DNA from 2 places in the Pseudocolwellia antarctica genome. Region 1 is predicted to be linked to the other one. Evidence: predicted binding sites of a transcription regulator. Region 1 holds the regulator's gene; the other holds the start of a gene.
The links. The regulator sigma-54, encoded in region 1, starts transcription at its own class of promoters, with help from an activator protein. The targets are predictions, from matches to a motif close to GTTGGCACGNNNNTNGNNT.
Positions count from the first base shown of each region.

Region 2: a site for sigma-54 is predicted at 1,355-1,373, ahead of ACPUVN_RS17900 (TorF family putative porin). Genes of this name have one in related genera too.

Region 1 is NZ_CP187926.1:4,254,449-4,269,674, reverse strand. It holds gene ACPUVN_RS18500 (KpsF/GutQ family sugar-phosphate isomerase) at 6-968, shown strand; gene kdsC (3-deoxy-manno-octulosonate-8-phosphatase KdsC) at 969-1,514, shown strand; gene lptC (LPS export ABC transporter periplasmic protein LptC) at 1,511-2,077, shown strand; gene lptA (lipopolysaccharide transport periplasmic protein LptA) at 2,043-2,594, shown strand; gene lptB (LPS export ABC transporter ATP-binding protein) at 2,598-3,329, shown strand; gene ACPUVN_RS18475 (RNA polymerase factor sigma-54) at 3,384-4,895, shown strand; gene hpf (ribosome hibernation promoting factor) at 4,929-5,216, shown strand; gene ptsN (PTS IIA-like nitrogen regulatory protein PtsN) at 5,250-5,702, shown strand; gene rapZ (RNase adapter RapZ) at 5,722-6,576, shown strand; gene ACPUVN_RS18455 (HPr family phosphocarrier protein) at 6,595-6,870, shown strand; gene mgtE (magnesium transporter) at 7,123-8,481, shown strand; gene pmbA (metalloprotease PmbA) at 8,611-9,966, opposite strand; gene yjgA (ribosome biogenesis factor YjgA) at 10,092-10,610, shown strand; gene ACPUVN_RS18435 (DMT family transporter) at 10,698-11,594, opposite strand; gene ACPUVN_RS18430 (succinylglutamate desuccinylase/aspartoacylase family protein) at 11,655-12,785, opposite strand; gene ACPUVN_RS18425 (DsbA family protein) at 12,812-14,041, opposite strand; gene ACPUVN_RS18420 (methyltransferase) at 14,226-15,226, shown strand, end outside.
Region 2 is NZ_CP187926.1:4,105,497-4,120,722, reverse strand. It holds gene trpS (tryptophan--tRNA ligase) at 1-203, opposite strand, end outside; gene rpe (ribulose-phosphate 3-epimerase) at 264-932, opposite strand; gene ACPUVN_RS17900 (TorF family putative porin) at 1,417-2,085, shown strand; gene msrA (peptide-methionine (S)-S-oxide reductase MsrA) at 2,460-3,050, shown strand; gene ACPUVN_RS17890 (DUF2970 domain-containing protein) at 3,477-3,677, shown strand; gene ACPUVN_RS17885 (Dam family site-specific DNA-(adenine-N6)-methyltransferase) at 3,694-4,533, opposite strand; gene ACPUVN_RS17880 (SPOR domain-containing protein) at 4,581-6,014, opposite strand; gene aroB (3-dehydroquinate synthase) at 6,055-7,119, opposite strand; gene aroK (shikimate kinase AroK) at 7,134-7,652, opposite strand; gene ACPUVN_RS17865 (type IV pilus secretin PilQ) at 7,802-9,880, opposite strand; gene ACPUVN_RS17860 (pilus assembly protein PilP) at 9,880-10,398, opposite strand; gene ACPUVN_RS17855 (type 4a pilus biogenesis protein PilO) at 10,410-11,012, opposite strand; gene ACPUVN_RS17850 (PilN domain-containing protein) at 11,015-11,596, opposite strand; gene ACPUVN_RS17845 (pilus assembly protein PilM) at 11,584-12,663, opposite strand; gene ACPUVN_RS17840 (penicillin-binding protein 1A) at 12,892-15,226, shown strand, end outside.

The sequences.
Region 1 (15,226 bases):
ATCTCATGAAACAATTTAAACAGCTTGCTATCAATGTTATTGATATTGAAAAACAAGCTATTGAAGAAATCAAACAATACATAAACGACGAATTCGAACTAGCCTGCCAATTAATGTTTGATTGTAAAGGTAGAGTTATTGTTATTGGTATGGGGAAGTCTGGCCATATTGGTGGAAAAATAGCAGCTACGTTAGCTAGTACAGGGACACCTGCTTTTTTTGTTCATCCTGGAGAAGCCAGTCATGGTGATTTAGGCATGATCACACAAGATGATGTAGTATTAGCTATTTCTAATTCGGGTGAAACTGAAGAAGTGCTTTCAATAATGCCAGTGATCAAACGCATTGGCAGCAAGCTCATAGCGATGACAGGCAATAGTAATTCAACTCTCGCCAGCATTTCAGACACTCATGTATGTATTAAAATATCTAAAGAAGCTTGTCCATTAGGTTTAACACCAACATCAAGTACAACAGCAACCTTAGTCATGGGCGATGCTTTAGCTGTTGCTTTACTTAACGCTAGAGGTTTTACCGCTGACGATTTTGCCTTATCACATCCAGGTGGTAGTTTAGGCAAGCGATTATTACTTAGACTTTCTGATGTTATGCACACTGATGAGCGTGTTCCTGTTGTACAAAGCACAGCAAAAATTAAAGATGCATTAGTCGAAATGTCATTAAAAGGTTTAGGCATGACTGCTGTTGTTACTAATAATAAGCTTGTGGGGTTATTTACTGACGGTGATTTACGCAGAATACTAGATCAAAAAATAGATATTCATCAAGATGAAATTACGAGTGTAATGACAGAGAATCCTACGGTAGCCTCAGCCGATATGTTAGCAGCTGAAGCATTAAAGGTAATGGAAGACAAAAAAATTAATGGTCTTATTATCGTAGATGAGAACAACACGCCAATTGGCGCAATGAATATGCATGTACTTCTAAAATCAGGGATCATTTAAATGAATACACTTTATGGAAATGTTTCAGATGAAGTTCTAAACAAAGCCAAAAATATAAAACTTTTTATATGTGATATCGATGGTGTATTTTCAGATGGTCGCATCTATTTAGGAAATGACGGTGAAGAGTTAAAAGCCTTTCATACTAAAGATGGATACGGAATAAAAGCACTAGGAGCAAGCGGTGTTGATGTTGCTGTGATTACAGGGCGACAATCCAATATAGTGCAAACCAGAATGACAGCGCTGAACGTAAAACACATAGTTCAAGGTGAAGAAGATAAACTACCTGCGTTAAAAAACATTCTAAACAAACTAAATTTAAAACCTGAACAAGTTGCTTATATTGGCGACGATATGCCTGATTATGAATGTATGGCTTATATCGGGTTAAGTATTGCAGTCAATGATGCTCACCCTCAGATTTTACAATTAGCACATTACACCACCTTCACTCGTGGAGGTTTTGGTGCTGTTCGTGAAGTGTGTGATTTAATTATGCAAACTCAAAATACACTAGCTAATGCAACTGGCGCTAGTATATGAATAGGCTTTACACCACAGCTTTATTTGCTTTATTAGTAGCCTGCATTGCTTACGGTTTAATAGAATGGAAGCAATCACATCAACAAATAATAAAAACGATAGATACAGAATTAACGCCCGACTTTATTGCTGAATCATTAAAAAGTAACACTTTTAGTGAAACTGGAGCGCTTTCTCATATTATCGATGCACAAAGAATGGAACATTATTCGGGTATAGAAGTTACTCACTTTGAATTTCCGAGCTTGACCTTATACCCAGAAAATAAAGATGTTCCATGGAAAATTAGCTCAAAAGAAGGCACACTGTTTAAAAACAATCGTGTAAGCTTAAAAAATAGAGTGAAGTTAGAATCTACGGATCCTGATAGCTTAATACAGCAAATTCATGGAAAATCGATTGAATTAGACTTAAACACAAACATTATTAGCTCAGAACAAGCCATCGTTATTTTAGGTAATGGCTTTACCGTGTACGGTTCTGGATTAATTGTTGATATAAACACCAAACAGATGACATTAACTGAACATGTGCAAACTATTTACCAAAAAACTCAAAAGTAGCTTATTAATTCTCGTATTATCGTCTTTAGCTAGCTCTACAGCTTTAGCTAAAAAGCTCGATATAAATCAAGAATTAAGTATTGATGCCAGCAAACAATCAGCGGATCTAAAAAATAAAATTTTTAGTTACATCGATAATGTAGTTATCAAACAAGGCACCCTAATTATTAAGGCTGACTTAGTACAAGTGATCACCGATGTTGATACAGGTGAAAAAACCTATATAGCTAAAGGAAAGCCAGCAACGTTTGAGCAAACATTAGACGATGGCAAGCCGATTAACTTACAAGCCAACGAAATTAGATACGAACCTTCTTTAAATACTGTGGTTATTTCAGGTAATGCATTATTACAACAAGACGGTAGTGAAGTAAGTGGTAGCAAAATTACTTATAACGCAGAAACAGAATATGTGAATGCTGAAAGTAATGAGAATGACAAAGTGAAAACAGTTATTCAGCCAAAAACTAAAACCAAAATAAACACAGACAAACCACTCGTTGAGGATATTCAATAAAGCATGGCTACCTCTACTCTAATTGCAAAAGGTTTGGCTAAATCATACAAAAGCCGTAAAGTTGTAAAAAATGTTGGCTTAACCGTTAACGCGGGTCAAATTGTTGGCTTACTCGGCCCAAATGGCGCAGGTAAAACAACCTCTTTTTACATGATTGTAGGTCTTGTACCTAACGATGAAGGCTCTATTGTTCTTAATGATGAAGATGTCACCTTATTACCTATGCATGAACGTGCTAGAAAAGGTATTGGTTACCTTCCTCAAGAAGCTTCAATTTTCAGAAAACTTAGCGTTTATGACAACATCATGGCCATTTTACAAACGCAAAAAGCTTTAAACCAAGTTGAACGCGAAGCAAAGTTAGAGCACTTACTAGAAGAGTTTAATATAGGCCACATAAAAGACAATTTAGGTATGAGTTTATCGGGTGGTGAGCGTCGCAGAGTAGAAATTGCACGAGCATTAGCCGCAGACCCTAAGTTTATATTATTAGATGAACCTTTTGCGGGTGTCGACCCTATCTCTGTAGGTGATATTAAAAAGATTATTCTACACTTAAAAGAACGAGGCATCGGCATACTCATAACAGACCATAATGTTCGTGAAACACTTGATGTATGTGAACATGCCTATATTGTAAGTCATGGTGAATTAATCGCAGAAGGTAATGCTGATGAGATACTTTCAAATCAACATGTAAGAGATGTATACCTTGGCGAACAATTTACGCTATAGTTATCAATAAGTATCAATAATGTTTATATGATTAATAGGATAAATAATACGTAGATGCGCCCTTCTTTACAACTCCGTATAGGACAACATCTAACGATGACACCTCAGTTGCAACAAGCAATAAAGTTGCTGCAACTATCAACGTTAGATTTACAACAGGAAATTCAAGAAGCTTTGGAGAATAACCCGTTGCTTGAAGTTGATGAGAGTTCCCCTAACTCTCAGGATAGTTCCGTTAATAATTTAGAAGATGCATTCTCTGCAAACGCAAAAGCGGATACAGATAAAGGCAGCACTGACGGTTCAGAAGACTCTACTCCCTCTATTGATGAAATATCAACGACTGAAGCGATGAGCAATACCGACATCCCCGAAGAACTTAATATAGATACCACATGGGATGAAAGCTACAGCGCAGGTATTTCTAATACAGGTAGTATTAGCTCTCCTTCTGAAGATTATACCTATCAAGGTGAAACCAAAGATTCTCTACAAGATCATCTTTTGTGGCAAATGGAACTAACTCCTTTTAGTGATACCGATAAAACCATCGCCATAGCCATTATTGAAGCTATTGATGAGTCAGGATACCTAACGGTTTCTTGTGAAGACATTCTCGATTGTGTTGGTATTGAAGATCTTGAATTAGACGAAGTTCAAGCCGTACTAAAACGTATTAATGTTTTTGATCCTGTAGGTGTAGGTGCACGTTCTGTTGCTGATTGTTTACTGATACAACTTAATCAATTTGATACCGCTACACCTTGGCTTAAAGAAAGTAAACAAGTTGTAAAAGAGCATATAGATTTATTAGGTAATAGAGATTACCGTCAATTAATGCGTAAAACGCGTTTAAAAGAAGATCAACTACGCGAAGTATTACGCTTAATTCAATCATTAGATCCTCGTCCTGGCGACAGTGTTGTTAAAAGTGATGAACAATACGTGATCCCTGATGTTTCCGTTGAAAAGAAAAATGGTCGCTGGGTAGTAGAATTAAACCCAGACACAGCACCTAAGCTTTCTGTAAATCAACAGTATGCATCGATGAGCCGCTCAATGAAGTCATCAAACGATACACAATATATACGTTCTAACTTGCAAGAAGCTAAATGGTTTATTAAAAGTTTAGAAAGTAGGAACGATACATTATTAAAAGTGTCAAATTGTATAGTGCAGCGTCAACAGGGCTTTTTTGAACATGGTCCTGAATCCATGAGACCTATGGTTTTAAATGACATTGCTGAAGCAGTAGATATGCATGAATCAACAATTTCTCGCGTAACTACTCAAAAGTACATGCATACCCCAAGAGGGATTTTTGAACTTAAATACTTTTTCTCAAGCCATGTAAGCACTGATAATGGTGGTGACTGTTCTTCTACAGCAATAAGAGAGCTTATTAAGAAACTTGTTGCCGCAGAAATTCCAGCAAAACCATTAAGTGATAACAAAATGGCAGAAATCCTTGCTGAGCAAGGTATCAAAGTCGCGCGTCGTACTGTCGCGAAATATAGAGAGTCATTATCAATACCGCCGTCGAATCAACGTAAGAGCTTAATATAATTTTCCAATATGACTAAAAGAGGACGTTAACTTATGCAAATAAACCTAACAGGCCACCATGTAGATATCACTAACTCTTTACGCGAATATGTTAATACGAAATTTTTAAGGCTAGAACGACATATTGATCAAATTAATAATGTATATGTAGTATTAACAGTTGAGAAAATAAACCAAATTGCTGAAGCAACTGTTCATTTAAAAGGTACAGAAGTTCATGCAACGGCAGACAATCAAGATATGTACGCTTCAATCGATGCTTTAATTGAAAAGTTAGATCGTCAAATTTTGAAGTACAAAGGCAAAACCGCAACCCATTAACTCAGTAGAATAAAGTAGGCTTTAGAAGTAATTATGACTTTGCAAGATATCTTATTACCAGATTGCACATGTTGTGCAATTTCTGGTTCTAGCAAGAAACGAATTTTAGACCAAATTTGCACCATAGCCTCCGACAAAATTTCTGAGCATAGTCCGTACGAGTTATTAGAAAGTTTAGTGTCTAGAGAAAAACTAGGCTCTACAGGAATTGGCAATGGCATTGCAATCCCTCATGGGCGACTGGCAAATGCTAAGTCTGTGGTTGCTGTTGTCGTAACTACTGAAACACCTATTGACTTTGACGCGATAGACAATAAACCTGTCGATATTTTTATTGCCCTATTTGTTCCCGAAGATGCTTGTAAAGAGCACTTAACGACTTTACAAAGTATTGCTAAGTTATTCGGCAATAAGCAAATAGCTAAGCAAGTTAGAAAGTGTCAAAGTAATGAAGAATTGTTCAAGCTTATCCAACAAAACACATAAAAAAGGATCGAACAGCTCAATGAAGTTAATTATCGTAAGTGGACGTTCAGGTTCAGGAAAATCAGTAGCCTTAAGAGTACTAGAAGATTTAGGTTACTATTGTGTTGATAATATCCCTGTAAATTTATTGCCTGCACTCGTGCATACCGTGATCAACGATTACGAAAATGTAGCGGTAAGTATTGATGTTCGTAATTTACCTAACAATCCTCAAGATGTTTCCGAAATATTAGATTACCTACCGAATACCGTTGATTTAAACATTTTATATCTGGATGCTGACGACAGTGATCTTATAAGACGCTTCAGTGAAACCAGAAGATTACATCCGCTAATTAAAAAGAATATAGCGCTTGATCAAGCGATTGCATTAGAGAAGAAGTTACTCGAGCCTATTTCAACACGTACAGGGCTTTATATTAATACTAGCCAACTATCTCCTCATCAGCTTGCCGATTTAGTCAGAGAAAGAATTCTCGGTAAAAAGTCAGGTTCTATGGTGGTAGTATTTGAATCTTTTGGTTTTAAGCATGGCGTACCACAAGATGCTGACTATGTATTTGATGCACGGTTCTTACCTAATCCTTTTTGGGATAAAGAACTAAAAACTTATACTGGATTAGATCAGCCAGTTAAAGACTTTCTTTCTAGCCAACCTATCGTTACTAAGTTTATTTGGCAAATTAATAGCTTTATGATGACATGGTTACCTCATTTAGAGCGTAATAACCGCAGCTATGTAACCATAGCAATTGGCTGTACTGGTGGTAAACATCGCTCAGTTTATATTGCAGAACTGTTGGCTAACAATTTAAGAAAAGAACGTGAAGACGTACAATCTCGTCACCGAGACATCACCATATCAAGTACATAAAATAAGAAAAACAACATTATGATCACATGCGAAAAAACACTTATTATCAGCAACAAACTTGGTTTACATGCAAGAGCAGCAACAAAGCTTGCTCAACTATGTCAAAAGTTCGATGCATCAGTTACTGTTTCGTTAAACGATAACTCTGCTGATGCCAGTAGTATTATGGGATTAATGTTGCTTGCAGGTAGCCAAGGAAAAAGCGTTACCGTAGTCACTGAAGGTGTTGATGCTAAAGCCGCTATTGATAGTATTTGTCAGTTATTCTCAGACAAGTTTGATGAAGAAGAATAATACTTATTATTTATACACCTAGCGCCAAATTCAATCATACCAACATAAAGAAAAAAGCTGATAAAACAATTGAGTTAGGATAGAATATTTATTATCAGTAGCCCCTAATACAGTCATATCCGATACAAATAACACGTACTATTTAATATTAATTTCATATAAATAGTTCAAAATTGATAATCGCAGACTTTACTTCAACTGAACTCAAATTACGGGCTGAGCATACCCACCTAATTCGTACATGAAGGGTTTATGGCAGAAATAGCAGAACAAGAATATAACCAACAAAGACTCCTCGAAGTTAATGCCGCTCTCAGCAGTGGTATGTTTGTGCATGTTCGAAAACTGCTACAGAAGATGCCAGCCTATGATCTAGCCCTTATTCTAGAATCATCACCACCAAAAACTCGTGCTATTTTATGGCAACTTATCGATAACGATAATCATGGTGATGTACTTGAAGAACTAAACGAAGAAGTACGTAAAGGCATACTTAAAAGTATGCGTCCTGAGAAGCTTGCTGCTCTTGCAGAAGGCATGGATGTAGATGATGTTGCTGAAGTATTAAGAACACTACCAGATAGTGCTTATCAAAATGTACTAAGCTCGATGGACTCGCAAGATAGAAGTCGAGTTGAAAAAGCCCTGTCTTATGAAGAAGACACAGCTGGCGGTATCATGAACACAGATACCATCACTATCCGCCCAGATGTTTCAGTCGATGTAGTATTAAGATACTTACGTTTAAAAGGTAAATTACCTGAATCCACCGATTCATTTTATGTGGTTGATCGACATAACAAATTCATAGGTTCAGTTTCATTATCTGTGATCATTACCGCAAAGCCTGATGTTATTATATTAACTTTAGTTAACGACGAGATTGAAGCGGTAAACGTTACAATGCGAGAAACTGAAGTTGCACAATTATTTGAAAGATATGATTGGTTTTCTGCACCCGTTATCGATAAAAAAGGTCATCTATTAGGTCGTATAACCATAGATGATGTTATTGATATAATTCGTGAAGAAGCAGAACATTCTATGATGAGTATGGCGGGTTTAGATGATGAAGCCGATACTTTCGCTCCTGTTTTAAAAAGTACACAACAACGCTCTATCTGGCTAGGTGTTAACTTAATCACCGCATTACTCGCGGTAGCCGTTACCAGTATGTTTGAAGGAATACTTGCCCAATTAGCTATTTTAGCTGTATTGAACTCCCTTGTACCTAGTATGGGTGGTGTAGCGGGTAATCAAACCTTAACACTTGTTATTCGTGGTATGGCGTTAGGTCATGTTGGTGACAGTAACTCTAAAACCTTATTACTTAAAGAACTCGCTGTCGGCTTTCTCAATGGTATTATTTGGGCTGTATTAATTGCAACAGTAGTTGCCGTTTGGAAGCAAGACTTCATGCTAGGCTTAGTTATAGCTTTTGCGATGTTAATGAATATGACTGCAGCAGGTCTCGCTGGGGTATCAGTGCCTTTGTTACTGAAACGTATGAACATAGACCCCGCATTAGCTGGCAGTGTTATATTAACCACAGTAACAGATGTTGTAGGTATATTTGCCTTTTTAGGAACAGCGACCCTACTACTGACTTAGCCAGAAAAAAAAGCGTGCTCACTTAATAGTGAGCACGCTTTATTTTTTAGTCTATTTCTAACTTATAATGAACTTAAGTTAAGCTCCTGCTAAATCAAAGTTCAAGTCTAAACTCAAATCCTAAATAGTTTAGTTACCAGCAACCTGCATTTCATTCATAAGTAACGAGCCCGTTCTAATGCTGCCGCGCATATCCACATCGTCACCTACAGCAACTAAACCTTTAAACATCTCTTGTAAGTTACCTGCAATCGTTACTTCTGCAACAGGGAATGCAATTTCACCGTTCTCAACCCAAAAGCCTGCTGCACCACGAGAATAATCGCCATTTACAACGTTAACGCCTTGCCCCATTAACTCAGTTACTAGAAAACCAGTGCCTAGTTTCTTAAGCATATTATCAAAGTTACCGCCTCGACCTTCACCTTCTGCATTTAATATCCAGTTATGAATACCACCCGCATGACCTGTAGTTTGTAAGCCTAACTTTCTTGCTGAGTAGCTAGTTAATAAGTAAGTTTCTAAACAACCTGCTGTAATAATTTCTCTATCAAGTGTTTTTACGCCTTCACTGTCAAATGTGCTACTCGCTAGTGCACCTTTGATATGAGGACGCTCACTAATATTTAAAAAGTCAGGAAAAACTGACTTTCCAATAGAATCTAATAAGAAAGATGATTTTCTATATAAATTACCACCACTGATCGCTGCAATAAAATGTCCGAAGATAGTATTAGCAATATCCGCTCTAAACATTACAGGAACTTTACCCGTAGGTAATTTTTGTGGATTTAATCGTGATAAAGTTTCTTTTGCCGCTTCAACACCAACAAGTGCTGGCGCATCTAATAAATCGAACTTTCGACTAACGGTATAAGCATAATCACGTTGCATATCATCACCTTCACCAGCGATCATTACACAACTTAAACTATGTCGACTACTTGGATATCCAACAAGCTGTCCATGAGTATTACCATAAACCTTAAAGCCTTCAAACGTATCTAAACTTGCGCCATCTGAATTAGTAATGCGTTTATCGTAAGCTAATGCACTTTCTTCACACGCTTTAGCAATTTCTATCGCTTCATCAGTATTAATGGCTTTATGATGATATAAATCTAAATCTTCCGGCTCCATTGCAAGTAGCGATTTATCAGCTAAACCAGAACAATCATCTACTGAAGTATATTTAGCTATATTTACAGCCGCTTGTACTGCTTGTTGTAATGCGCCTTCTGAAAGGTCAGCAGTGGATGCACTACCTTTACGACCCTCTATGTAAACAGTAAGTCCTAAAGCGCCATCATTGGTAAATTCAACCGTTTCAACTTCGCCCATACGTGTGCCAACACTTAAACCTTGCTGTCTGCTCATCGCGACTTCTGCAGAATCAACACCTAAGGTCTCTGCTAATTCAAGAACTTTAGCTACGCGATTTTTTACTTGTTCAAGTTGATTAATAATGCCGTTTGATTCTGTCATGATGGAATTTATGTCTCTAATGCATTTAATGATTGATGAAATACTAACAAATAAGACTATCTACTATTTTTGGATTGCAGAGGTGTAGTATACTATTGGTAATTTCAATTATATTACTAAACATTATGCCCCAGTCTGCTAACGATATCGACGAATTAGATGAAGATTTAAAAAGTAAATCTGAAATAAAACGTGAAATGCACAGATTACAAGATTTTGGACAAAAAATTGTAGAAATGTCTAAACATCAACGTAGTCGTCTTCCTTTAACAGATGAGTTAAAAGACGCCATGGTTTTGGCTGACAAAATTCTGAATAAACATGAGGCATTGCGTAGGCATATTCGTCATATAGCCAAAATACTCTCTGAAACTGATCTTGAGCCAATATATCAAGCGTTAGATGTTATGGCGAACAAACATCAACAAGAGTCTGTTAAGCACACTAAATTAGAGTCCTTAAGAGATGCGTTGATTGAAGGTGATAATGATGCGATTGAATCATTACTTACAGAGAATCCAGAAATGGAAAGACAAAAGTTACGTCAGTTGATCCGTCAAGCAAGTAAAGAAGTAAAAGCCGAGAAACCAGCAAAATACTTTAAAGAATTGTTCAGCTATCTTAAAAGTCATATCGTTTTTTAATAAAAGCCACTTCATATATAAATAGATTAATTCAATAACGATTAAATGTGATCGTTATTGAATTTCCTCACTACAAATATAATTTAACTAAGCTTGCTTCGATTTAGAAAGAAATTGCTTACTTAATAATACAAGTGCTATTCCTCCTAACACCATCAGTGTTGATATTTGTAAACGAGTTGTCATCGCTTCACTCATAAATATCACTCCGCCGATAGTCGCTATCACAGGAACTAAAAGCTGAACAACTGCCGCTTTAGTTGTTGTTAAACCCGTTAAAGCGGTATACCAAATAGCGTAACCAACCCCTGACATAATAGCGCCCGACAATACAGCAAGCAAAATACCATCATAAGAATATTCAGTCGTTGAAATCGTTAATAATAAAAGGATTAAAACAAACGGGATGGTTCTAAAGAAGTTATAACACGTATCAATTAAAGGAGCCTTAGATCGCTTACCTATTAAGGTATAACCAGCCCATGCAACACCTGAGACCATCATCAAAACAAATCCCACTAGAGAAGGTGTCGTTAATTCTGGATAAATAAGATAAACAAACCCAATACAAGCTAAACCTAAACCTAACCATTCACTCAATAATAATTTTTGTTTTGCGATTAATGCCGACAAGATCAAACAGATTTGTACAGAGCCAAACAAAATAAGCGCTCCCGTACCTGTATCTAAATAGCCGTAAGCATAAGAAAATGACAATGCATAAGAAAATAATAAAGCACTACCTAACCAACTCCCTTTGGAAGTAGATGAGTTGTCGTTATTATCTTGAGAAGAGCCATTAGCATCAGCCTTTTTACTATACTGATGAAAAATCAAAATAAAATAAAGGGCTATACTTCCAGATAATAAGCGAATAATGGTAAAGCCAGCGGGATCAATATATCCCTGCCCTAATGCAATCCTACAGAGAATTGAGTTAGCCGCAAAAGCGATTAAAGAGAGTACAGTTAAAGCAAAAATCATAATGATGTCGTCATTTTTTATTCCGTAATTAATAAATAGACCTTGGGTTTATCAGTTAAATTACAAAGTAAAATAACGTGTAAAGACTTTATATAACTCAGTACCTTGATTCACACTGGCTGAAGCAAAATGAAGAATAGGCAAAACTTCATAATCTAAAGTAATTTGATGTAAAGGCTCGCCGTCTCCATAGTTATCCATACGAAGTATTTGAGCTAAGGGCTGCCCTGCCACTAATGGTTTACCAAATTCGGCAAGATAATCAACCATACCGCCCATAGGTGAATAAAACGCTTTGTAATCTTTCAAATAACAAGCATAACGCGTTAATTCTTCGGGCTTTAATGGTGTTTCTTCAATAACATTTTTATGTTGTAAGTAAGTTAAAATACTTAACGCATCTTGATAAGCTTCAGCCAAGTCAATTTGTTCTTGCGAACCAAGTTCGACAGTAAAACTTTCTTTAACGCATTCAGTAGAGGTTATTGAAAAGTCATTACCTACTTTGTTCAAGGCATCTTGCAATGTCCACCACGAACAAAAAGTAGCTTCATCTAAAGCACCACTAAAAACATTAGGAATTAAAATAGTATGAGGAATATTAAAATATGATGCACTGTCTTGTGCATATTCAGGACAATAAAGATGTTTACTTGAAATAGGCCCAGTATGTAAATCTAAAACAATATCAGCTTGATGAGCTAATCGCTGCAACTGGTAAGCAATCCTCTGCCCTGTTGTTAGCCCAAAATCACTATTTTCGAGTTTTTTATCAATACTTTGAACAAGTTGTTTTTTAAAGGCTGATTGAATAACAGAAGGTGTTTCATTTTTGTATTGTTCAACAAAAGCAGGAATTAGGCTTTCATCAAAGTAATACATACGATTCCAATTCACTCCTGTAATAGGATCAAATCGCCCTAAGGTATATTCACCATTTTTATGGTTACAACCTACAGGGTTTGCATAAGGAACTAAGGTAATATCACCATAAACTTGTGAATCCTTTAATATTTCAAGTAACTGAAATATTACCGCATTACCTTGAACTTCAGCACCATGCATATTAGCTTGAATGTAAACACTAGGCGCTAAGCTATTAATGCCCTTAATGCGATAAACAGGAACCGTTAATTGCGCACCACTCGCCATTTCACCTACATGCATGACTTCTTTAGAAATGTTATTCACTTGCTACCTGTATTTATCTATTACCTTTAGCTAGCTAATATAGCATCTTCTATTTGCACTAATCTATCTTGACCCCAGCAACTTACGTCTTTATATCTAAAACAAGGAACGCCCCACAAGCCAAGGTCGTTTAGTGCTAGGTGATTTTCTTCTGACCACTGTTGCCAATCATTTTCTTTACCATAAGCTATAGCGTCTTCGTAATTAATATCAATTTTTTGACAGATTAATTTGATATTTTTATCGAGTTCTAAATCAATTGGTGTCACATAAATCGCATCAAAAGCAGCTAACATAAATTCATACGACTTACCTTTTAACTGAGCAAATGAAAACAACGAATAAATATTTATCACACCTTGAGTCAGTGGTTTAGCATATTCTTTCAGTAATATATTATTCTTATGAGCAACCCTTGTTGCATCAAGCAACATATAACGTTGTTTATGCTCTGATATAGTTCCGCCTCTCATATTCATTGGGATCATAGGTTTAATCGACAATGGAATTTGATAATGATCTGTTAGCTTTTTTGCTTGGATAAGACCTAAATAAGCAAAAGGACTATTGAGAGAAACAAAAGCTTCAACCGATTCAGCACCTACTTCATTGCGATCATCCAAAAACTGTAAATCATTCTTATTAAAAGTAACCTTGGCTTCTTCTTTATTTAAACCTTTTTCATTTAATAAAAGCTCTAAATGCTCTAAGCGATCGACACCCACAAACCAGTTACCGCAAAAGAATAAACCGCCTGAAGCATGATAACCTCTTCTAAACATTCGACGTTGGTTATTGATCTGCGCGGTTATTACTGGTGTTGATATAGGAAAGTGTTCGGTGAAATTATTAGCCCATGTATCAGTAAATACGGCTAACGCTTGCTCTACTGTTTTAGCATGTAACAACCAAGTCTGTTGACCTGTCACTAATGTTTTCATATCTGGAAATGAAGAAATTTTAATTAAGCCATACTTATCTGCTATGTGATTAGCATCTTTTAATGCCCACTGATTTAATAAAGCAGCATCAACTTCTGAACTTAACGTTGTATTAGTTACTAAATACAGTCTAAAAGTTAAATTAAATCTTTTTTCTATGTCTGATAATACTTGAATAAGCATAAAACTATGCGGATCATTTAAAGCCAGGTACACATCTGCAATAGGTTTATTACCGAATAAAAGCGGCAGATTATAAAATCTATATGTTAAGAAAGACTGACGCATATTGCTTTGTAGCCAATGCACTTTCATCCATGCCTTTATTTTGCTAAAAATAAATTACCCCTTACACCAAACAATAAAATGTTATTTTAACGTTAATATATTGTAAATAACATAAGTTTTTTGTTAACAATCTGAAGAGGCATTAGGATCAGAGTAATTGTTACAGTAGAATAGACGTTTATTCTTCTGTGATACTACTAATTAAACCTTTATGTCTTCAATTATTGTAAACCAAATTCTGTCGAGAAATATTAATATTCTGGAAGCCCAAACTCCCTTATTTATTAATTTGAAAAATGATGTGTTTATTCAAGAATATATCAACCTATATCCTCAAGCAGAACTCTCTTGCTACAACATAAACTTTGAAGAGTATTGTGATTATCAATCTAACAAAAAGGTCCAACGTTTTTTTACTGCTCATTATCAAACAGAAAAAAAACATGACCTCGTAATTATCGCATTTCCTAAGAGTAAAGCAGAGCTAAACTTTACTTTGTCGATGATCGCTCATGCCACAGATGAAAATACCAATATTATTGTTGTGGGTGAAAATAAAAGCGGCATCAAAACCTTAAACAAAGTTACTGAAAAAACACTCATCAATTGCAGTAAATATGATTCGGCTCGTCACTGTATACTTTTTGTTGCGCAGTTATCGAAGAGCATAGCTCCTTTCACATTAGATGACTGGTACGATTATTACTCAGTAGACATTGCAGGCACACAGATCAAAGTGGCCGCACTACCTGGTGTATTTAGTCAAAATGGATTAGACAAAGGCACTAAGATTTTATTGGAAAACTTACCCAATATAAAACCTGGTGATATGTTAGATTTTGGTTGTGGTGCAGGTGTTATTGCTAGCTTTATTGGTAAAAAACACCCAGAAGTTAAATTAAACTTACTCGATGTAAATGCACTCGCGTTAGAGTCATCAATTAAGACGCTTGCCTTAAATAACTTAACTGGCAACGTATTCGCTTCTAACAGTTTATCTGACGTTAAAAATAAATATGATGTAGTTATATCAAATCCACCTTTTCATCAAGGGATTACAACTGACTACAGCGCTACAGAGAGATTCTTAGAAGGTATTAAAGGTTATTTACACAACAATGCCGATGTAATTATTGTCGCTAATAGCTTTTTAAAATATGAGCCTATTATGCAAAAAACAATTGGCAGAACGAATCGTTTACTTTCGCAGCA
Region 2 (15,226 bases), 150 kb from region 1:
AAGTACAAAGCTAAGCCATCAAGTGTCGCTTTACGTAATGCTTCAGGATCAGGACGAACAGTGATCGCATGTTGATCAACAAGCATATAAAAACATTCGTGGCTGTCTTGCATGTTAACCCACTGCTTTAAAGCTCCTAAATAATTACCAATAGTTAATTCACCTGACGGTTGGCAGCCACTTAATACAATAGGTTTACTCATGATTTTCCTTTAATAATTTTTAATTGGTTTTTGAACATTGTTTATATGCTGGATTCAGCTTTAGCTAATGCTAGATAATTCTTTTCTTAATTCATCAATAGCAACTTTGTAATCTGGTTGTGAAAATATAGCACTACCTGCAACAAACATATCTGCACCTGCAGCTGCAATTTCAGCAATATTTTCACTGTTAACGCCACCATCAACTTCAAGTCTTATATCTCTTGCGCTCTCAGTGATTTTAGCCTTAACATGTTTAATTTTTTCTATTGTGGTTGGTATAAAGCTTTGACCACCAAAACCTGGATTGACTGACATTAATAAAATAACGTCGACTTTATCCATAATGTAATCTAAACAACTTAACGATGTAGCAGGGTTTAAAACAATGCCCGCCTTACAGCCTAAATCTTTAATCAGTTGTAGTGTTCTATCAACATGGTCAGTTGCTTCAGGGTGAAACGTTATAATGTCTGCACCCGCTTTTGCAAACGAAGGAATTAAACTATCAACTGGCTTGATCATAAGGTGAACATCAATAGGAGCTTTTATACCAAAAGCTCTTAATGATTCACAAATCATAGGACCAAAGCTCAAATTAGGAACAAAATGATTATCCATTACATCGAAATGAATAACATCAGCCCCAGCATCTAAAACAGCTTGAACGTCATCGCCCAAACGAGCAAAGTCAGCAGATAAAATAGAAGGTGCAATTAAAAAAGACATAGGTAATCCTGCAAATAAAATCTGCGCTACTTTATAACAAAGCTGCAATATTTTCCATTATAGAAAATATTATTATCGACTTATTACTCTGTTTAGGTGAGTAATTATAAATTATACTTTTTTTAATGATTAATACTAAAAACTTCTCTGCTTCGTTTTCATCAATTCATGTCGATATATTACATATATTTCCTTGTGAAACGCACTATCGACCATGTCAAATATGAATAAATCAAACAAAACCTTATCAATTTAGAATCTTTATTCTCTTTATTAGAATATTTATAAACATCGCACCCAAATGGTGCGCAACTATGTTTAGATACGCACCAAAACCAAACAAATACTAAAGAAAAAGTTATATAAATGTTAACAAAACATAATAAAGCACTGATATTTAAGTAAAATAAATATATTTTATTTTTGGCAACCAAATTGCTTTATATCAAGGAAACATTTAATAAAATAATAGAGAGAACTAAACATGAAAAAAACAATCGTATCTATCGCATTAAGCGCTACTTTAGCGACTTCAGCACTTGTTTCTACTCAAGCTTCAGCAGTTGAAGGATTATCAGCAAACGTAGCAGCTTCATCAAACTACATTTGGCGCGGTATCAGTCAAACAGGCGATGAAGCAGCAATATCAGGCGGTATTGATTATGCAGCGGATTCTGGATTTTATGTAGGTACTTGGGCTTCAAGCCTAGGTGGTGGTGCTGCTGAAGTTGATTTATATGCTGGTTACGGCTTTGAAGTTGATGGAATAAGCTATGATTTTGGCTATATCTTTTACGGTTACGATAGCTCAATAGCATCTACTGGTGATTCTGATTTCGGTGAGATTTATGCTTCTGTAGGAATTGATGCATTTTCATTTGGTGTGTCTGTTTTAGCTCACGCTGAGTGGGATGAAGATTTTGCTGATGACATTTATTACACAGCTGATTATGCCCTTGATGTTGAAGGTCTGGAAGTTGGCTTTCATGCCGGTTATTACGATACTGAATCTTCATATGATGAAGGTAATGTATATGATGGTTACGATTTAGGTGTAAGTCTGTCTAAAAACAATTTTACTTTTGGTGTTAACAAGCACGAAAACACAAACACAAGCGTATACCTTTCTTACGCTGTAGATATTGATTTATAATCAAATCTAATTAAGTACTAAAAACCTAAATTTTTATTTAGGTTTTTTTTTTCGCCTATTTTTCTCTAACTCTAAATCATCGATAAGTAATGGATACACTTTTGGGTGAAAAAATAACAAGAATAGCTTTCAATATACGCAGAAAATGAAATAGCTACTCTTATTGTTTGATGTTGCTACTCCGACTAAATATTTTTCATTTTTATACCTTATAAAATCAAGAATAGACTGATCCACTTCATTTAAGGTTGAATTCATCAATCAAAAATCATTACTCCATCGTTAAATACATTATTAATTGAAATAAAACATCCTCACAACGGGTCTTTTCTTTATTAGATGAATATTGGTTTATTACCCAGATAGAGGTTTTTATGAAAAAAATACTTGGCTTAGTTTTATCAACATCAATACTTTTGTACTCATCTTTAGCGAGTGCAGATAAAGCTGTTTTAGCTGGCGGCTGTTTTTGGTGTATGGAATCTGACTTCGAAAAATTACCTGGTGTAACTAAGGTGATTTCAGGTTTTACAGGCGGTGAAGTAAAAAACCCAACCTATCAAGGTGATCATAGTGGTCATTATGAAGCCGTAGAAATAACCTATAATCCAGAAAAATTAAGCTATCAGGATATACTCAATCATTATTGGGTTAACATCGATCCTTTTGATGCTCGCGGTCAATTTTGTGATAAAGGCTCAAGCTACTTAAGTGCTATTTTTGTTGCCAATGAGGAAGAAAGGGCTCTAGCAGAAAAATCTAAAGCATTAGTTATAAATGAGTTCCCTGATCAAACGGTTGTAACTCCTATATTAAACAGTAGTATTTTTTACCCAATAAAAGGTAAAGAAAGTTATCACCAAGATTTCTATAAAAACAATCCAATACGTTATAATGCTTACCGTTGGAACTGTGGTCGAGATAAACGTTTGAATGAAATTTGGGGAGATAGATCTACACATTAAAGTAAAATTTATTAAGACTATCTATACCTACCTTACCTAATTTCTTTAGGTAAGGATTAATAATCATTTCAGACAAAATCAAAATAATATCAACAAAGGTTTCTATAGTTTTCATTCGAACTATTAGCTTTATTAAAAGCACAGAAAGAATAACCACCTTCGATTCATAAATACTTTAATTGCACCTCTTTAAATCTACCTGAAATTAAACATTCAGTACCACAACTCTAAAAACTTCATGTTAGATTTATTAGTTCGTTTAATCATTTATTACCTGTAAGAAAAAATTCAATAATTAACATCAGTGACTTAGATGTAATTTCTATTCATAAATATTAAAAAGAGCTGATATTAAATAAATATTTAGGCTTTTTTTTCGCCTATCTTTGCTTTACTCTGAAGTATCTATAAACAACGGATGTACTTATGAGCAATAAAAACAACGAGAATAGCTTTAAAGATACAGCAAAGAGTGTAGGAGCTGCCTTTATTGGAGTACAAAGTGAAGCCAATAGGAAACGAGATTTCTCACAGGGAAAATTTAGTCACTTTGTTATTGCGGGTGTTATTGGTGTGGTTTTATTTATAACTGTACTACTGGTTATTGTATCTTTTGTTTTGCTTTAACCTTTAATTGTTAATCTTAAAGCTTTTTAGATTTAGGTAAATGATACAAAGCTAACAACTCTGCTGCTTTTTTACGTTCACCGCCTTTCTGACTTATAGTACGTGCTACTTGAATAGATTTAATTTTATGCGCGTGCTCATAAATTTTTCTTGTCCAAATCGTATCGTGATTACTAATGAGAACACTCGTTTTAACTTTATTAATGATCTCTTCAGCAGCATTAGCTAAATCAGCTTGTTCATCTAAACCAAAGCCATTTCCTGAATAACTGGTAAAACTAGCTGTAGTACTTAAAGGTACATACGGCGGATCACAATAAATAACATCGCCATCTTGTGCGTTATCTATAACACTACGATAGCCTTGGCATATGAATGTGGCTTTTTCTGACTTCTCTGAAAAGTACTCGAGCTCTTCACGAGGAAAATAAGGCTTTTTATACTTACCAAAAGGCACATTGTAACCACCTGACTTGTTATAACGGCACAGTCCGTTATAACCGTGTCTGTTCATATACAAAAACAGAAGCGAGCGGTAGTATTTATCCGTTGTTTCATTAAACTCTTTTCGCAAGCCGTAATAAACATCGGGATCATTATGTTGCTGATTGAATAAGCGCGCTGCATCTTCAATAAATTTGATAGGTGTTTGTTGGACGATTTTATAAAGGTTAATGAGATCAGCGTTGATATCATTAAGAATATATTCATCATAATCTGTATTTAAGAAAATAGAACCTGCGCCAATAAACGGCTCAATTAAGCGTTTACCATCGGGTAATAATTTATTGATGGTGTCAGACAGTGTGTATTTACCACCTGCCCATTTGAGAAACGCTCTATGTTTAATTTTCATCTAACTTTTTATGGTTAACACTTTCTAAGAGGCTGGATTGTAACTAATTATCGTGACTGATTATATAGGTTGATTTCATTATTCACTGCTTGAATTGACTTTATCCATGGTCCACGGTCTCGAAGTTCAGGAGATAACACCTTGATTGCTGCTTTGGCCTGTGGAATTGACTTATAAACATGGGTGGTCACTATATAAGAAAATTTACCATTAACTTCTCTAGCATAGCCATGAAAGGGGTTGTTTATATGTGTATTTAAAAATGCTTTGTAGCCATCAAGTTTTGCAAAACTAGCAAGTTGAATCACATAACCTTCTATGTAGCTTTGGTAATATTCTGAATTTTTACTAATATCGAGTGGTATATTTTCACTTTCTGTCAATGTTTTTTGTATCTTCAATACTTCGATTTTAGGCTTGCTAGCAGATTGTTTAATTTCAGGTATATCAGTTTCTTCCAAAGTAGCGAATGTTCTAACTTCAGCTTTAGACTTATTTCCGATTGTGTCTACCACTTCACTCTCTGTATTTCCAATACTTTCAGGTTGGATAACTATATCAGTACCTTCTTCAACAATTGCTTTCTGAGTGTTTTCAGCTACATCTATTGATTCATTTATGACGAGTGTCTTTTCATTTATGAGAAATTGAAAAACTTCTTTAGCTGTTGCTATAGCTGGCTTTAATTCTTGCTCTTCAGCTAATGTATTACCATCTCCAATCTTATTAGTTTGTACAAAGGCTTTTTTATATTCGTTCTTGTTAGCTGCTTTACCTTGAATGGATTCAGCATCATCAAGGATATCGTTACTATTAAAACCACTAGAGTAGAACATAAAACCTAAAGAACACATGAGCACGACGATAGCTAAAGTAATTAGAGTGTTTTGTATTCTGCCTTTGTTCTTTTTGTTTTTAAGTATTGATGCATTCCAGCTGATTAGCTGACCATTAGCTGCTAACAATATTGATATTTTATTTTCAAATAGATGTTTATTTCCAGATAGATTGATTCCCGCTTGAACTTTACCTAGAAGTAAAACATTGATCGTTTTATTTAGTTTTTTCGCAATTTCCGCTAATTGACATAATTCATGGGATAACTGTAATGAAAGGTATTCAACATTAGAAATAACAATGGTGATTGCTTCGTTTTTAGCTTCAGCTAACTTAATTACGTTTACAGAGAGTGGTTGTTCGGGATCGAATAAGGTATTTCCAAATAGTTGTTCGATGATTCGACAACGAATTTGAATATCATTTAGTTTTGAAGAGAGTGAGACAAAAGCAGCGTTATTATCTTGCGATAATGAGCCCAGGAATTCATTACCAACATTGGTGTAAACTTCTGGATCATCGTCTATAACTAACACTGCGTGTTTCGAGAATCGTAATATGTAGTCTATACGTGCATTAGCACTAATTGCTGTAACACTTTCACGCAAATTTGGCTTCATTTCTGTGCGTTCAATTGTAGACATACTTTTCTCTTAAAAAATGTTGGCTAGTACACGACCAAATTTACAGTATCTCTTTTAGAAGGTCCTCTGCAATGTCGTCACGGATTTCTGATTTACCAATTGCTGTTGGTATGATGAATCTTAATTTACCCGCTAAATTTTTCTTATCACGTTTCATATGACAGATAAATTCTTCGAACCCCATATTACTTGGTGCATCTAATGGTAAATCAAAAGCTTCAATTAGCGTTTCAATGCGTCGTAAATCTGACACATTAAGTAAATTTAGCTTAACTGCTAGTTTAGCAGCAAGTACCATACCAGTAGCAACAGCTTCGCCGTGTAACCATTTTCCATAACCTTGATCTGCTTCAATTGCATGCCCAAAGGTATGACCTAGATTAAGAAGAGCTCTTATTCCGCCCTCTTTTTCATCAGCAGAAACAATATCAGCTTTTAGCTGACAACATGTTTCTATCATCTTGCTCAATATAGCTGGTTCACCTGAATTAATTGCGTCTATGTTATTTTCTAACCAAACAAAAAATTCGTAATCACCTAAGATGCCATATTTAATAACTTCTGCCATACCTGCGTTAAATTCACGCTTAGGCAAAGTTGTTAATGAATTGATATCGATAAAAACAGCTTTAGGTTGGTAAAAAGCACCAATCATGTTTTTACCCAAAGGATGATTAACAGCAGTTTTACCACCAACAGACGAGTCTACTTGTGAAAGTAATGTTGTTGGAATTTGAATGAAGTCTATCCCACGTTGATAACACGCTGCAGCAAAACCTGTAATATCACCAATAACACCACCACCTAATGCAATAAGAGTTGAATCTCTACCGTGTGCACTAGAAAGTAGATGTGACATTATGACATCAAAATTTGACAGGCTTTTTTCTGATTCACCATCAGGTAAAATCACTTCATCAACATCAAAATCTTTTAACGTATTTTTTAATGCTGATAAATACAGAGGCTGAACAACAGTATTAGATACAATACAAACTCGAGTACCACGGATATGTTTAGAAATAAGATCACTAGTTTCTAGTAACCCTTGATCTATATATATCGGATAACTTCGTGTATCTAACTCAACATGAAGAGTTGTCATGACTTAAATACAACTTAGAAGTCTAAGCGCTCCATTATTTTATGAGCAACAACTTTGGCACTTTGATCATCTGTTTGTACAATAACGTCAGCAATCTCTTCATATAAAGGGTTACGCTCAACAGCTAGATTCTCTAGTACTGTACGAGGCTCTTCTTCAGTTTGAAGTAGTGGACGTTTTCTATCTCTTTGGGTGCGTGCGACTTGTTTATCTATCGTTGTTTCTAAATAAACAACGATACCACGAGCGGATAGACGGTTTCGTACTTGTGCACTAATAACTGATCCACCACCTGTAGCAAGAACAATACCTTGCTTTTCGGTTAGATCTTCAATGACAGACTCTTCCCTTAAACGGAAACCTTCTTCGCCTTCTAGGTCAAACACCCAAGCAATATCTGCGCCTGTACGACGTTCAATCTCTTGATCTGAATCAAAAAAATCTAGATGCAATCTATCTGCTAACTCTCTACCAATGGTACTTTTACCGGCGCCCATAGGGCCCACAAGGAAAATATTACGTTTCTCTGCCATTAGACTAACTTTAACTCATTAAATATCAATTATGTAAAATAGGGTATATCTGGAAACCCCCAACGAAAACTCAAGGGCGCAATTATCGCAATTCTTCTATGTAAAATGCAAGTAAGTGAGGACGAAAGTCCTCACTTACTGCAAAATAGTTATAAACGCTCTGTTACTATGCGGGGTGTAACAAAGATTAATAGCTCTTTTTTCTCGCTAACATTGCTAGTATTTCTAAATAACCAACCAAAATATGGTACATCTCCAAGCACAGGTACTTTTGAAACACTTGTAATAAGTGATTGTTCATAAATACCACCTAACACGATTGTCTCAGCATTATTAACTAATACTTGAGTGCCGATGCGTTGAGTATTAATTGATGGACCTGAGACTGTTTCCTCACCTCTTGTATCTTGAGAAACAATTAAGTCTAAAATAATACGGTCATCCGGAGTTATATGAGGAGTTACTGTTAAGCTCAATACTGCTTTTTTAAATGAAACAGATGTAGCACCACTTGAAGCTGCTTCTTGGTAAGGTATTTCTACACCTTGCTCAATATAAGCTTCTTTTTGATTTGAAGTAGTAATACGTGGGCTAGCTATAACCTCACCTTTGTTTTCACTTTCTAGAGCGCTTAACTCCAAATCTAATATCGTACCATTTGCTAATCTAGCAACCTGAAATGCAAGGCTAGCTGCACCAGTAGTGGTTACAGGTAAATTCACATTTAATCTGTCTGCTAAATCTGGCACTTTACCTGTTCCAACCGGCGATTGAGTTAAACCATTACCATCATCAAGAGCATCTATAGTAGCTGCGCTACCATATTCGCCGTCAGTATTTGTAACACCCCAACGTATACCTAACTCTTCATCAATACTATCAACAACAGTAACCATACGAGCTTCAATTATCACCTGACGAATAGGTATATCAAGAACCGTTACCATTCTTCTGATATCTTCAATACTTTTTGCTGTATCACGAATTAACAATGTATTCGTTCTTTCGTCAACACTCACACTACCGCGGTCAGATAAAATACTATTGTCTTCAGTTTTAACAAGATCTGCTAATTCACTTGCTTTAGCGTAATTCACTTGAACGTATTCAGAATATAAAGGAGCTAACTCTTCAACTTGCTGCAATGCTTGCAAATCACGAGCTTCACGTGCGGCTAGTTCGTCGCTCGGCGCTACCATTAAGATATTACCTTCCATACGCTTATCAAGACCTTTAACTTTAAGGATAATATCTAAAGCTTGATCCCAAGGAACACCATCTAGTCGTAAAGTAATGCTACCTGCAACCGTGTCGCTAGTAACAAGGTTAAAACCATTATAGTCGGCAATAATTTGTAAAACTGTTCTTACTGGAATGTCTTGGAAGTTAAGAGATATAGCTTTGCCTGAAAAGTCATCACTTTCACCTAAATAACCTGGTACTTTAATTTTTTCAGCAACAGTTAATGAAAATAAGTTATTTAATTGTTGGTGTTTAAATGTGAATTCCCCATTAATATCTATCACTAAACGCGCATTTCGACCCTCTTTAAAAGTTTCAATATTTGTAACAAGGGTACCGAAATCGGTTACGTCTAGTTGATATAATAAGTCTTCTGAGATTTCAGTATTATGAAACTCAACATATAGCTTACCTAATTTATCACTTACATCTACGGCAACCATACTGTCTTCAAGGTTAACCAAAACTTGAGCTTCGTTATTCTGACCTTTCCTGAAGTCTAAAGATAAAACATTATTAATAAAGTCTTTACCTATATCAGGTAACTGCGAAACAGAAGAGTTTTTCAGGCCTTTATTTAATACTAAGGAAAACTCATTATCTACTTGAGAAACATCAAATACAGATAATTGATCCATATGAATAGTCGCAACAACTTTTCCAGAGCGTTTTTGCACGGTAATATTATTAACCCCTGCATGTTCCACTATAGTTTCTTGAAGTTGTAGATCGAAACTATCTGCATCAAAAGTAAGTGCAATATTCGCTGGACTCATCGAAGTCTTTACTTTTGGCTGAATACTAAGATTTTCTGACAAGATAAAAGTTAATTTTATCTCTTCATTTTGCATCGTATTATATTTAACGCCAGTTAAACTAGAAGACATTGCAAATGTAGAAAATAAACACATTAACCCAGAAATGAAGTATTTTATGTTTAACATTTTATAAGAATTATTTTTATTCATTTTATTTAATAGCAACATTACTTCCTTTGCCCCTTTGAATCCGATTCTGACATTGTGATAACCGTTTCTCTTTCTACCCAACAACCTGCACCATCAGGAATTAATTCAGTAACAGAAACCGATTTCTGATTTACTGCGGTAATTTTTCCATTATACAAACCAACATACCCACCAATTGAAATACGATGTAAAGTAAAATCAGATGCTTCCACAAGTCCCCAAGTAATACCTAACTCACCTAGTGTGCCTCGCATTGTCAAATCACTAATCGAAAATTTTTCAAGTGGTTGTTTTCTACGACGTGGGTCTGGACTTAAACATCCAGAGGTTTGTTGTAATTTTTCTTGAATCGCTTCAGGTTGTGGTAAGTCAAAAGGGCTACGCATATTCTGAGCTTCATAATCATAATGATGAAAAACAGGAACTTCTGGCATAGGTTCAATACGACTTGTCGTCGTTTCTTGAACATCTGCAATATAGGCTCTTATTTCATTTGTATCATCAAAACAACCAGATAATACAAATGGTAATAGCAAAGCTAATTTTTTCATTCTTCAGCCTCTCTATAACGATATGTTTTTGCTTGTAGTTTTAATATGAGAAAATCATCTGCTTCAAAAGGAGCCGGAGGAAATTCTATATCGAAGTCATGCAATGTAACTATCCGTGGTAAACCTGCGATCTTACTAACAAAGTTACCAAACTCGTGATAAAAGCCTTGAACTTCAATATCAATAGGAAGCTCAATATAAATTTCTTTCGTAATTTCAGGTTGCCAGTTAAGTTTTGCAAAATCTAATCCGCTTGTAGTACCGACGAAAGTTATGTCATCCAATAAACCAGGAGTCTCATGACTTTCTGGTAAACTTTTTAGTTGCTTTGCAAATAAATTTTCAGCCTCTTTCATTTGTTCCTGAAAAAGTTCTAAATTAGCGGCGACATGATATTTAGCACGATAATCGTCACGTAAAGTTAACTCTTGGGTTTGTACATTTTTTAAGGTATCGATTCTGTCGCTGACTAAACCGATATAACCTAAAACAAGCACTACAATACTAATAAAAATAGTGAGTACTATTTTAGGTAAAACTGGCCATTCACCTACATTGTCCAGCTCTAAACCATCAAACTGAGAAAAATCTAATTGCATGTTTAGCGTCCTCCCTGAGCTGATTTGGTTTGCTCAGATGACTTCAAACCTTTTATCGACACTCTCATTTTAAAATCACTTAATAACTTACTCTCAGCATCTTTCGATGTAATCGATTCGAGTACCGCATCAATGAACAAGTCAGACCTTTCTATTTCTCTGATCATATTTGCTAAATGATTGTTTGATTCGCTTTTACCTTCTAATTCTAGAGTATTATTTACTTTCTTCAAATGTGTTAGATAAATACCATTAGGAATTATTTTAGCTATTTCATTTAAGACTTGAGTACCTACATTACGGCTACGTTGGAGTTGTTCAACTACACTCATGCGTTGTTCAAGTTCTTTTTTCTTTTCATCTAGTGTTTTGATTTCAGCAATACGAATATCTAATATTTTTATCTCATTCTTTAAATATTCATTACGTGTATTTTGTCCATCTATTTTAGCTTGGAAATATTGGCTAATAGAGAAAACAATAGCAAAAGAGACAATTGCAACTAGTGCAAGTATCGAGAAGAACTCTTTTTGCTTTGCTTTTTCAGCTTCTTCACGCCATGGGAGTAGATTTATATGTGCCATGAACTAAAGCTCCTTAATGCTAACCCAGCTGCAACCATGAATTTAGGTGCTATGCTTTCTAACTTAACCATATCAATGTCATCAGACTTTTTCATATCTGTAAATGGGTTAGCTATTACCGTATGAATTCCCAGCTCTTCCGTTAGAAGACTTTCAATCCCTTCTACTGAGGCTGTTCCACCAGAGATAACAAGGTAATCAACTTTATCTTTACCACTTGATGTTAAAAACATTTGAATAGCACGACGTATTTGTTGAACTAAAACAGTATGGAATGGTGCTAGTACTTCAAAAGTATAATTAGGGGGCAAATCATTACTTACTTTTGCAAACTCAGCTTCTTCAAAGGTTTTATTGTAATAAGAAACAATTGAGCGAGTATATTGTTCACCACCAAATATTTGATCTCGGCTGTAAATATGATTTCCAGCTTCTGTAACTGAAAACAATGTCATAACAGAGCCAACATCTACCAAGGCAACAATTTTATTTTCTGCATCTTCAGGTAACTGAGACAACACCAAGTCATACGGCCGACTAATGGCATAAGATTCAACATCAATAACCTTTGCTGTAAATCCGCCACTTTCTAGTGCTGAAACTCGAGCTTCAACTGATTCAGTTCGAGCAGCACTTAATAAAACGTTAATTTTACTCGGATCAGATTCATTAACATCTAATGATTCAAAATCTAAACTAACTTCATCAAGTGGGTAAGGTATTAAGCTATCAGCTTCAATTTCTATCTGGCTTGCTAATTCTTGTTCGCTAAGATTAACATCCATATAAATTATTTTGGTGATGACGGTTTGACCTGATACGGCTGCCGCGGCATGAGTTACTGAGGAAGTGATTTTTTTTCTTATTTTAGCAATTACATTACCTACTGCTTCAATATCTTGAATTTCACAATCAATCACTGCACCTCTAGGCATTGTTTCTTCCAACAAAGCCTCTAGTATGTAGCCATCATTTCCTTGATTAAGCAACACAGCTTTTACACTATGTGAGCCAATATCAATCCCAACAATGAGTGATACTTTCTTTTTCCATAGACTGCTTAACATAACATCCTACTAAGTTATTTTTGTTATTCAAAATAATAAACATAAATACATTTATTACACTGTTTTACAGGATATACTAGTAATATTAAACGATTTTATTAATTTTATTGAGTATTTTTTATTGTGTTTACATTTAAAAAACTATTAAAAGTATTTTTTATACTATTTATTCTTGGAACGATATCTCTCGCAGCCCTTTATTTTTCAATGCGGTCAGAACTGCCAAGTGTGAATATTCTTAAAGAAATTCAATGGCAAACGCCAATGCAAATATTTAGTGCTGATGGAGAATTGATTTCTCAGTTTGGCGAAAAAAAACGCATTCCAGTAACTCTTGATGAAGTACCTCAACATTTAATTAACGCACTTCTTGCTACAGAAGATGACCGATTTTATTACCATTTTGGTGTTGATCCCATTGGTATGAGCAGAGCTATTCTGGGTCAATTAACAGGTCAAAATAAAGGCGGTGCTAGTACCATAACAATGCAAGTCGCTCGTAATTTTTTCTTAAGCTCAGAAATTACTTACACTCGAAAGATCCGAGAAATATTCCTTGCTTTTCATATAGAAAGTTTATTAACAAAAGATGAAATATTAACCCTTTATTTAAATAAAATTCCTCTCGGACATCGTTCATTTGGATTTGCCGCTGCTGCACAAGTTTATTATGGCAAAGAGCTAAACGATTTAAGTTTAGCACAAATAGCAGTTTTAGCAGGATTACCAAAAGCACCTTCTGCAATTAATCCAATACGCTCTCCAAGTAAAGCAAAAGCAAGACGAAGTGTTGTCTTAAGACGCATGCTCGATACAGACTACATTACAGATGATGAGTACGCTGAAGCAATGCAAGAGCCAATTACAGGAGAAAAGCACGGCACAGAAATACAACTTAGCGCACCTTACCTTGCTGAAATGGCTCACCAAGAAGTCTTAAATATGTTTGGTAAAGAAGCCGCTTACTCAGAAGGCTATAAAATATATACAACGGTTCCAAGTCATTTACAAATTGCAGCTCAACAAGCTGTTATAAAAAACTTACATGCTTATGATCAGCGTCACGGATACCGTGGACCATCATTAAGTTTACGTCCACAATTAAAAGAAACGGCTGAAGATGGCAACCCAGTAATTACTGATAATGAACGTTTAACAGAAACAGAAATAACACAAGCATTTAAAGAAGTGACAACTTATCAGTCGTTGATCGCCGCTGTTGTTACAGAAGTATTAGACAATTCAATAAAAGTCCGTTTAGAAAATAACAGTACTATTACAATAGATTGGGATGGACTTTCGTGGGCACGTCAATATATTACAGATAGAAGACAAGGCACGGCTCCAGATTATGCTTATCAAATTTTAACATACGGTGATGTGATCCTTATTAGTCGACAAGATGACCTCTACCGTTTGAGCCAATTACCATTAGCAAGTTCAGCATTAATATCACTATCTCCTGATGACGGTGCAATAAAAGCCATAGTTGGTGGTTATAGTTTTGAACAAAGCCAATTTAACCGTGTAACTCAAGCTAAGCGTCAAGTTGGCTCGAATATCAAACCTTTTATTTATTCGGCAGCTCTTGAGCATGGTTTAACTTTAGCTTCTTTAATAAATGATGCACCAATCAATCAATGGGACGAAAGTAGCGGTAGTGTGTGGCGACCAAAAAATTCTCCTGCAAAATACGATGGTCCTATCAGAGTTAGGCTCTCATTAGCTCAATCTAAAAACGTTGTTGCTGTTCGTTTATTTCGACAAGTCGGCAAAAAGAATATTATTAACCACTTGCAGTCTTTTGGCTTTCAGCGAGACGAAATACCTAGAAATGAAACTTTAGCACTAGGTTCAGCTTCTTTTACACCATTAGAGATTGCAACAGGCTATGCTGTTTTCGCCAACGGAGGGTTCTTAATTGAACCTTACTTTATAGACAGAATTGAAGATTCAAATGGCAATATTGTATTTAAAGCTAATCCTAAAATCGCCTGCGATGAAATGTGTATACAACAAAAAGTAATAGAAGCTGAACTTCTCGCTTCAGCAAGTGAAAAAATCATCGCCCAAGACGTTGTTGTAGAGTTTATATCGAACAATGATGACGACAACAATGAAAGATTAGATTACGAATCAACCGAAATTAATCAAATTAATAGTGAACTATCAAACAACGGTTTTGTTTCTGACGAGTCAACTTTCAAGTCAGATTCTACAAATACTTTGAATACTGTTGACACAAACATAAGAGAATTAAATATAGCTGAAAGAGTATTAAATCCTCAAAATGCCTTTCTAATTACCAATGCTATGAACTCTGTTATTTGGGGCGCAGATTGGAATAAAAAGCCTTATTGGCAAGGTACAGGATGGCGTTCTCGTGCATTAAAAAGAAAAGATTTATCGGGAAAAACAGGAACCACTAACCAATCTGTAGATGCTTGGTTTTCAGGGTTTTCGAGACGATTAGTCACTTCAACTTGGATAGGGTTCGATGATCCATCTAAAGATTTAGGTCGCACATCATATAATAACAACCTACCAAAAAATCAAATTACGG